DNA from 3 places in the Mesorhizobium sp. WSM4817 genome. Region 3 is predicted to be linked to each of the others. Evidence: riboswitches for the same ligand, from Rfam matches in the RefSeq annotation. Region 3 holds a riboswitch; each other region holds the start of a gene.
The links. A riboswitch is a leader RNA that binds a small molecule or an ion and turns the genes downstream of it on or off. The one in region 3 is predicted to bind cobalamin.
Positions count from the first base shown of each region.

Region 1: it holds a riboswitch for cobalamin, as region 3 does, so the genes downstream of both, AC0L2K_RS08995 (DUF1636 family protein) here and AC0L2K_RS23535 (ABC transporter ATP-binding protein) in region 3, are expected to answer to the same signal.
Region 2: it holds a riboswitch for cobalamin, as region 3 does, so the genes downstream of both, AC0L2K_RS08820 (CbtB domain-containing protein) here and AC0L2K_RS23535 (ABC transporter ATP-binding protein) in region 3, are expected to answer to the same signal.

Region 1 covers NZ_JBVVQQ010000005.1:49,963-53,226, forward strand. The annotation lists gene AC0L2K_RS08990 (winged helix-turn-helix domain-containing protein) at 88-1,287, shown strand; cobalamin riboswitch at 1,317-1,519, shown strand; gene AC0L2K_RS08995 (DUF1636 family protein) at 1,558-1,992, shown strand; gene cobW (cobalamin biosynthesis protein CobW) at 1,989-3,026, shown strand; gene AC0L2K_RS09005 (cobaltochelatase subunit CobN) at 3,045-3,264, shown strand, end outside.
Region 2 covers NZ_JBVVQQ010000005.1:13,490-16,753, forward strand. The annotation lists gene cobU (bifunctional adenosylcobinamide kinase/adenosylcobinamide-phosphate guanylyltransferase) at 1-274, opposite strand, end outside; gene AC0L2K_RS08815 (CbtA family protein) at 297-1,061, opposite strand; gene AC0L2K_RS08820 (CbtB domain-containing protein) at 1,077-1,256, opposite strand; cobalamin riboswitch at 1,294-1,503, opposite strand; gene AC0L2K_RS08825 (heparan-alpha-glucosaminide N-acetyltransferase) at 1,821-2,813, shown strand; gene AC0L2K_RS08830 (methyltransferase family protein) at 2,810-3,264, shown strand, end outside.
Region 3 covers NZ_JBVVQQ010000019.1:27,910-31,173, reverse strand. The annotation lists gene AC0L2K_RS23545 (bifunctional helix-turn-helix transcriptional regulator/GNAT family N-acetyltransferase) at 1-622, shown strand, start outside; gene AC0L2K_RS23540 (AraC family transcriptional regulator) at 722-1,552, opposite strand; cobalamin riboswitch at 1,818-2,018, shown strand; gene AC0L2K_RS23535 (ABC transporter ATP-binding protein) at 2,107-2,919, shown strand; gene AC0L2K_RS23530 (ABC transporter substrate-binding protein) at 2,916-3,264, shown strand, end outside.

The DNA.
Region 1 (3,264 bases), on a different contig from region 3:
CTGACATGGATGCCGCCAAAACCCTGCTAGCATGGCGCGGAATCATCGCTCCCACCTTTGGTCGAACGCCGACAGAGTGCCGTCTGCATGAAGCAAAAAATCTCGCTCGCCATGGCCCGGCGCATCGCGCTTGCCGCACAGGGGTTTGCCGATCCTCGCCCTAACGGCACGCCGGATCGCCGCCATCTGGCCCGTGTGCTTGGCCGGACCGGTCTGCTGCAGATCGATTCCGTCAGCGCGGTGGTGCGTGCCCATTATATGCCGCTCTATTCGCGGCTTGGCCCCTACCCGCTCGCCCTGCTCGACAACGCCGCCGTGACGCGCAAGCGCAAAGTCTTCGAATATTGGGCGCACGAAGCCTCCTTTCTGCCGGTCGAGACCTATCCGCTGATGCGCTGGCGCATGGAACGGGCCGAACGTGGCGAGGAAATGTATAACGGGCTGGCCAAGTGGGGCCGCGAGCGCGCCGCCTACATTGAAGACATTTATCGCGAGGTCGTCGAACGCGGCCCGATCGCCGCTTCCGCCCTGGAAGGCCAGAAAGGCTCCGGCGGCTGGTGGGGCTGGAGCGACGCCAAGCACGCTTTCGAATGGCTGTTCTGGGCCGGCCGCATCACCACGGCGTCACGTCGTGGCTTCGAGCGGCTTTATGATCTGCCGCAGCGCGTGCTGCCGCCGGAAATACTTGCCCTGCCGGTGCCCTCGCCTGAGGATGCGCACCGCGAATTGCTGCGCATCTCCGCCCGCGCCCACGGCGTCGCGACAGCAGGCGACCTGCGCGACTATTTTCGCCTCTCTCCCGCTGACATCAAAGGCCGCATCGAGGAACTGGTCGACGCCGGCGACCTCTTGCCGGTGACCGTCGAAGGCTGGAGCAAGCCAGCCTATCTTCACAGGGATGCCCGTTTTCCGCGCAAGATCGAGGCGCGCGCCTTGCTCGCTCCGTTCGATCCGGTTGTCTTCGAGCGAGCACGTACGGAAAGACTGTTCGAGTTCCGCTATCGCATCGAGATCTACACCCCTGCCGAAAAGCGCCAATACGGCTATTATGTGCTGCCGTTCCTGCTCGGCGAAAGGATCGTGGCGCGCATCGACCTTAAGGCCGACCGCCCGGCCGGCGTGCTGCGCGTCCATGCCGCCTATGCCGAACCCGGCGCGCCGCCGCAAACCGCCGCCGAACTTTTTGAGGAATTGAAGCTGATGCAGGGCTGGCTCGGGCTCGAATGCATCGAGGTGACGCCTGCGGGGGATCTGGGTTCGGCTCTCGCCGACATTGCGGCGTCGTAGACGTGCGTTGACACGACTGCCTCCACAAGCCTAAATCCGGTTCAGACGGTCTCCTCTCGGCAAAGGGAGGAGCCAAGAGGGAATGCGGTGCGAAATCCGATTTCAAATCCGCGGCTGTCCCCGCAACTGTAAGCGACGAGCCAAGGCCGATAACCACTGGGAAAATCCCGGGAAGGCGGCACCAAGGCGATGACCCGCGAGCCAGGAGACCTGCCGTCTAGGACATAAAAATCCGATCGCCTGGCGGGTTTTCCGGGCAAGGAGCCTGATTTGGAACGCGACAGCAGTTTTTCGGCTGAGACAGCGGGCGTATTGTCCGGCGATGATGATGCTCTGGCCGACGTCACCGTGATCGTCTGCGCCTCCTGCCGTGACGAGACCGGCTCCGACGGCCATCCTCGCGCCGGCGAATTGTTGGCCGAAGACACGCGCCGCGCCGCCTCTGGCGAAAACATCCGTATCCGCAGCGTCGAATGCCTCGGCAACTGCAAGCGCCGCCTCAGCGCCGCTATCCTGCGCGACGGCTGCTGGAGCTATGTCTTCGGCGACCTGACCGCGACCAGCGGCGCCGATCTCATCACCGGCGCAAAACTCTTCGCCACCTCGACCGACGGCCTCATCCCATGGCGCGGCCGCCCCGATTGCCTGAAGCGCGGCCTCGTTGCCCGCATCCCTCCCCTCGACCTTTTGAAGGACCAGATATGACCACTTCCGTCTCGCGCGTGCCCTGCACCGTCGTCACCGGCTTCCTTGGCGCCGGCAAGACGACGCTGATCCGCCATCTGCTCGAAAACGCTGGCGGCAAGCGGCTGGCCATCATAGTCAACGAGTTCGGCGACATCGGCATCGATGGCGAGATTCTTAAGGGATGCGGCATCGACACCTGCCCTGAGGAAAACATCGTCGAGCTGGCCAATGGCTGCATCTGCTGCACCGTCGCCGACGATTTCGTCCCGGCGCTCGACCAGATCCTGTCGCTGACGCCCAGGGTCGACCATATCCTGATCGAAACCTCCGGGCTGGCGCTGCCCAAGCCGCTGGTCCAGGCCTTCCAGTGGCCGACGGTGAAGAGCCGGGTGACGGTCGACGGCGTCATTGCCGTGGTCGACGGACCGGCGCTGGCCGAAGGCCGCGTTGCCAACGACATGGACGCCCTGCAGGCGCAGCGCGCGCAGGACGAGACGCTCGACCACGACGATCCGGTCGAGGAGGTGTTCGAGGACCAGCTCGCCTGCGCCGACCTGATCATATTGTCGAAGAGCGACCTGATGGACGCCGCCGGCTCGGCCCGCGCCAATGCCGTCATCGGCAAGCACGCCGCCCGCGCGGTGAAGATCGTGCCGGCCTCGCAGGGCAAGGTCGATCCCTCCGTGCTGCTCGGCCTCGGCCTTGCCGTCGAGGACGACATCGAGAACCGCAAGACCCACCACGATGACGAGCTCGATCACGAGCATGACGATTTCGACTCGTTCGTCATCGACATTCCGTCGATCGCCAATCCCGAAGAGCTGGCTTTGCGTGTCGCCACGGCGGCGGAAGAAGAAAACGTGCTGCGCGTAAAAGGCTTCGTCGAGGTCGGCGGCAAGCCGATGCGGCTGTTGCTGCAGGCAGTCGGGCCGCGCGTCAACCACTATTACGACCGCGCCTGGACCGCCGCCGACGATCGCCGCTCCCGCCTCGTCGTCATCGGCCTGAAAGGGCTGAACCGCCCGGCCATCGAGCGTATCCTCGCCGGCTGACCTCAGGCACGAGCCGCGATGCACATCCTCACCACCACATCCGCCTCGCTCGACGATCTTGCCGAGCCTGTCGATCTCAGGCAGACGCCTGCGGATGTCGTGGCGCTGTCCTTCACCGACAGCGATCTGGCCGGGCTGGCGGCGGCGTGGCAGGCGGACGCGGATCGCCTGCCGTCGATGCGGTTGGCCGCCTTGGGCGATCTGCGCCATCCGATGTCTGTCGATCTGTGGATCGACA
Region 2 (3,264 bases), on a different contig from region 3:
CCAGCATATGGTTGGACAGCCACAGCGTCAGGCAGTCGATCAGGACAGGCCGGCCGTCAGGCAGCGCCCCGATCGCGCCGACGAGATCGAGCGGCGCATCGATCGTCGTCCAGCCGTCGCAACGCCGCGCCCGGTGCAGCGCGATGCGTTCGTGCATCTCGTCGTCATAGGCTTGCGCCGTGGCGATGTAGGTCCACGGCGCTGGACAGGCCGTCACCAGGCTTTCGGCATGCGCGCTCTTTCCCGAGCGTGCACCGCCGACGACCAGGGTCAGCTTGCTGCCTGGAGCAGCGCGATCAGGCAAGGCTATCGCGCAGGCCGGTTGCGGCGCCGGTCAAGCGGCCGCGCACCAAGCCGACGACAGCGCCGAGCACCAGCCAGAACACCAGATTGGTCAGCGTCACCGCCACCACGAACTGGTGGTGCAGGCCTTCCGGGATGGGCGATTCGAAACTGTCGGGCTGCGGCGCGCCGACAATATGCGGCGCCACGATCAACGCCACGGCAAGAATGGCCAGCGGCAGCGATTTGCGAAAGGCGAGCAGCCCGAGACCGGCCGCGGTCGCCACTACGGTTGCCGTCCACCAGATCTGGCGCTGGGCGAAATCGGCCGCCGGCATCGCCGGCAGTTCGGGCGGCAGGCCAAGGTTCGGGGCCAGCGTGAACACGGCAAAGCCGGCAAGGCCCCAGAACATACCCTGACGCCACTTGCCGATGCCGCCGGCGAACTCCGAAGCGGCGACCAGGATCAGCGCAAAGCCGATGCCGGTGACGACGTTGGCAACGACGTTGAAGGCGAAGCGCTCGAAGCCATCGGCCGGCGCCCAGCCTTCCTCTTCCGGGGTGGCTGCTTCAGCCGGAACGGCGCTGCTCATGGCATTGCTGCCTGCTGCGGCCGGCGCCAGACCATGGTCATGCGTGTGACCACCGCCGGCCTGTTCGTAGACTTCTGCCTTTAGAATGAGTGGCACCGTGGCGTAGGCCTGCATGCAGGCGAGAACGACGCCGGCCACAAGCCCTGCGATCGCCGCGATGAACACGACGTTGCGAAACAGTGTCATGGTGACAGCCCCTCGTCAGTGGCAGGGAAAGCCCATCGAATGGCGATAGTCGTGAGCGGCATTGTGGACCGCATCGATATGCGAGAAGCCGACAAAACCCATGACGAAAACGCCGAGAAATGCAGCAAGCGCCAACTGCACGAAGCGCGACTGCGAGGAGACGGAAGCGCCGAGCGAGACGGAAGCGGTATTCATGTCTTGTCCTTTCGCCCTCCACCCGAGGGCATAGAAGTCAGTTCTCCTGTCGCCGGCAGGTCTCCTGGCTCGCGGATCAGCGCCCTTCCCCACCTTCCCGAAGAAGCTCTTCCCGAAGAAAATCTTCAGTGGCATATGGAGAGGACTACCGCACACAGTTGCGGGGGCAGCCACGGCATTGGGCGATTTTGCCCTTACCGCATTCCCTCTTTGGTTCCAAAACGGAACCGACGACGGCTGCGACTATAGGCAGAATCGCCGCGCCCGGCAAACCAAATTCCGCCAGCTAGCAGCGCGAACGCGCCGTCAAGGTAATCGTTTCTCGTGGGCTCTTCCTTCTCCCCTTGTGGGAGAAGGTGGCCTCGGGAAGCGAGGTCGGATTAGGGGTGTTCCAGCTTGGCACCAACAGCGCTCCGGCCAGCACCCCTTCAACCGTCTTGGCGCTGCGCGCCAATCCACCTTCTCCCACAAGAAGGGGAGAAGGAAGAAGGGCGGCGCCTGTCTTCTTTTGTCCGGGGCAACCATGATAGTCGTCTTGCAGCACTGAATCAGAATTGCGAGACCATGACCATTCCTACGCCGGCCGTTCAGGACCGATCCAGGCGCATCATCGCTATCGACGTCGCCCGCGGCATCGCTTTGCTTGCCATGGCGAGCTACCATTTCACCTGGGATCTCGAATTCTTCGGCTACACCGATCCCGGCCTGACTGCCTTTGGCTGGTGGAAATTCTACGCGCGCTGCATCGCGTCGACCTTCCTGTTCCTGGTCGGCGTCAGCCTGTTCCTCGCCCATGGCAAGCAAATCCGCTGGAACGGCTTCTGGAAACGCTTCGCCATGGTCGGCGGGGCGGCGCTCGCCATATCGGCCGCCACTAGGCTTGCCACACCCGACAGTTTCATCTTCTTCGGCATCCTGCACGAGATCGCGCTCGCCAGCCTGCTCGGCCTGGCGTTTCTGCGGCTGCCGGCGCTGGTGACGCTGGTTGTCGCAGCTTTCGTCATCACCGCGCCGCTCTACCTCAGGTCCGAGATCTTCGATCATCCGGCCCTGTGGTGGGTCGGCCTGTCGGCAACCAACCCGCGCTCCAACGATTATGTCCCGCTGTTTCCATGGTTTGGCGCTGTGCTTGTCGGCATCGCAGCGGCAAAACTTGCCTTCGCCTCCGGCGTGCTGACGCGGCTGGCGGGCCTGGCGCCCGGCCGCTGGACTAATCCGCTGGTTTTTATCGGCCGGCACAGCCTCGCCTTCTATCTGATCCACCAGCCGGTGCTGATCGGCTCGCTCTGGCTGTTTTCGCAAGTCATGCCGGCAGCCGTCGAAACCAGGCCGGTCACTTTCCTCAAAGAGTGCCAGGCATCGTGCGAGCAATCGCGCGACACGGAGTTCTGCAGCAGCTATTGTGTCTGCATGCTCGATACGCTCGAGGGCGAGGCCACGCTGGATCGGCTCTACCGCAACGACCAGGCTGCGGAATGGAAGGCGCATCTCGGCGATCTCGCCGGCGCCTGCACTGCCAAGGCCAACGGCACTTTGATGGAGGGAGGAGCACAATGACCGACCATCAGCAGAAACCGGGCCAACAGAAACCGGGACAGCAGAAACCGGGGTTTATACCGTGGCCGCCGCTGATCTATGTCGCGGCCATCGCCGTCAGCATCGCGCTTGGCTTGCTTTATCCGCTGCCATGGATCGGCGGCCTTTTGGGCGACATCCTGTTCGCGGCCGGCTGGGTGGCATTGTTCGGCGTCGTCGCACTCTGGTTCACGGCGATCCGCATCATGATCCGGGCAAAGACGACGCTCCACCCGAACGCCGTGCCGGACCATCTGGTGACATCGGGCCCCTTCGCCGTCAGCCGCAATCCGATCTATCTGGCCAACACGCTGCTGATGATCGGCGTTGCCCTTATCTCGGGGAACGTGTGGTTCCTGCCGCTGGCGATCATCGCCGCCTTCGCAACGCAGAAAATGGCGATCGAGGGCGAGGAAAAAGTTCTGGCAACGAA
Region 3 (3,264 bases):
AGCGGCGTTCGCGCCGCTGAACCAGGGTTCGCACGATCAGGTCGCGGCCCTGCTCGAGCGGCTTTCCGCACCGGAACAGGACAGGCTGGTCAAGGCGATGCAGACGGTGCAGCACCTACTGGGCGAGAGTGCAGAGCCCAAGGTCCTTTACATGCTGCGGTCCTTGCAGGTCGGCGACATCGGCTGGATCATCCATCGCCAGGGCCTGCTCTACGCGCAGGAATATGGCTGGGACGAAACTTATGAGGCGCTGGTCGCCGAAATCCTCGGCGCTTTCGCCAAATCCTACGATCCGAAATGGGAACGCAGCTGGATCGCCGAGCGGGAAGGGGAAGTCGTCGGCTCGGTCTTCGTCGTGCGCCAGTCGGACGCGGTGGCGAAGCTGCGCCTGCTCTACGTCGAACCCTCGGCGCGCGGTCTCGGCATCGGCAGGCGGCTGGTCGAGGAATGCATCCGCTTTGCCCGTGCCAAGGGCTACAAGACGTTGACGCTGTGGACCAACGACGTGCTCACCTCAGCGCGCCGCATCTACGAGGCGGCCGGGTTCAAGCTGGCCAATCAGGAACGCCACCACGCCTTCGGCAAGGATCTGGTCGGCCAGAACTGGAACCTGGAGTTGTAGCGTCTTTCCCTACTCCCCTTGTGGGACAAGGGGAGTAGGCAAGATAAGGCGGAGCGCCTCGACACTAGTCTCCAACACAAGTTGAAAACTGGCCCTTCCTCACCCGACCGGTATCCAGACTTCCAGCCCGCCATTGCCGCTGCGCGGATCGAATTCGGGGCCGTAGCGCTCGAATTCGGGCGCGTCGGCAATCTTGTGCCCGGAGGCCGGCAGCCATTTGTTCCAGATCGTGTTGACCGTGCGGCGGATGGTCGAGATGTGGCCACGATGGGCGAACACGGCGTATTTCTGCATCGGCACGCGTACGCGCGAAAACTCCTTCGGCAGGTCCGAAAAATCGGACACCTCGACGCCGGCGATATAGTCGAAATTGCCTGCATCGTCGCCGTTGACGCAGACGCCATAGGCGACGTCGCCGACCTCGCCTGGAATGTTGCCGATATAGGGGCCGAACCGCTGCCACTGCATCGGGATGCCGGCGCTGGTTTCGCAGCTGTAGCGCTCGCCGAGACCGGCGATGAGGAACGGCCGGCTGGTTTCGAAACGCGGCGGCTCGAGATTGGTGAGGAAGGACTGGTCCATCAGGATCGGCTCCACGAGATCGAGGTTTTTGAGCGAGCCTTGCGCGCGCACCAGTTCCGGCGTGGTGCCGAACTGGTCGCGGAAGGCACGGGTGAAAGCCTCATGCGAGGCATAGCCGGCGTCGAGCGCGACCGAGAGGATGTCCGGTGCGCCGGCGGCGAGCCTGCGCGCCGCCTCGGTCAGGCGGCGAGAACGCAGGTAGCCCATCACCGAACGTCCGGTCGCCGCGCCGAAAGCCCGCGTCACGTGAAAGCGCGACACGCCGCTGCTGTTGGCGACATCGTCGAGCGAGATGGCCTCCGGCAGATGGCTTTCGACGAACCACAGCGCTTTCTCGGTCGGGTTCATATGGCTCCTCGCTGTGGGACTGCGCATTGGCCAGGTCATGGTATCGCTTACTGGTGGAGGCAGTTTGATCGAAATTGCGCACCGCGCAATGCGACGGTGATCGGCAAGCCGAAAGCGTTGGGCGAAGGGGTTGACAGGCGCAGGCGTTGTCTTTTAAGTAGTAACGTTATTACATTACGAGATTCGGTATGCTCGTTCTGACAAGACCATTGCTCGCGGGGCACTCCGGAACCCGGAAATTTATTGCGCTGGGATTGGCGGAAAACTAGGGTGGCTGACTGATGGTCCCCAAGCCGAAAGGCGAGGGGTGAAAAGGGAACACGGTGAGATCTTCGGATCGAGGCCGTGGCTGCCCCCGCAACTGTAAGCGGCGAGCAAAATCCGAAATGCCACTGGCCAAGGCTGGGAAGGCAGGATGGCGCAAGGACCCGCGAGCCAGGAGACCTGCCATCGCACGAGTTGACCGGACGGGGTGTGCCGGGAGGAGACGTGGACATCGGTCTTGTCGGCCGGTCCAGCTTCCTTCCGTCGCCATTTGAGAAAGTGACGGTAAGTTGGATGCCTGCCAGCCTCTTCTTGAAGCGCGTGAACTGAGCGCCACGGCGAATGGCCAGCGCCTGGTCAGTGCGGTCAGCCTTTCCGTCGCGGCGGGAGACCGCCTCGCCATCATCGGTCCCAACGGCGCCGGCAAGACGACGCTGCTGCGCATGCTATGCGGCACGCTGCGTCCGAGCGCGGGAGGTGTCAGATTTTCCGGACGCCGGCTGGAGACATTTCCGGCCGCCGAGCGGGCGCTGCACATGGCGGTCGTCGGCCAGACCGATCAGCCCGATCCGCGGCTTGCCGTGATCGACTACGTCGGACTTGGGCGGGTCCCGCATGCCGGCTGGCGACGCAGGAGCGAGCAACGCGACGTCGTCGCCGAAGCGCTTCGCAGAACTGGCCTGCTGCCGCTGCTCGGCCGCACGATCGGCTCGCTGTCGGGTGGTGAGCGGCAACGCGCCCAGTTGGCGCGCGCCATCGCCCAGGAGCCGAAAATCCTGTTCCTCGATGAACCGACCAATCATCTCGATCCGCGCGCCCGCAGCGAACTTCTCGAACTCGTATCGCAGCTTGGCATGACCGTCGTGGCGGTGCTGCATGATCTGTCGCTGGTCACGCCATTTGCCACCAGGGTCGCGGTGATGAACGAGGCCCGGCTGCAGGCACTCGCCGGTCCGCGCGAGGCGCTGACCAAGCAGTTGATCCGCGAGATTTTCGGCGTCGACGTGCTTCGGCTGCGCCATCCGACCGAAGACCGCGAACTCACGGTGTTCGAAGTCCCGAACCGTGCCTCTTCTGATCTAACCAAGGAGCAACATCCGTGAAACGCCTCGCACTGTCTTTTGCCTCTCTGCTGCTTGCCCAGACCGCCTTCGCTTTCCCGGTAACAGTCGACAGCTGCGGTACGCCGCTGACGTTCGACGCCGCGCCGAAGCGTGCCGTCATCCAGGATATGAACATGGCCGAGATGGCCTTCGCGCTGGGGCTGCAACCGTCGATCGTCGGCCTGACCGGCATCACCGGATGGTACAAGGTCGGTCCGGAATTCAAGGCCAAGCAGGGCGCGATCCCTGAACTTGCGCCGAAATACCCGGCGCTCGAAAACCTGGTCGCGGTCGAGCCCGATTTCTTCTTCGCCGGCTGGTATTACGGTATGAAGCCGGGCGGCG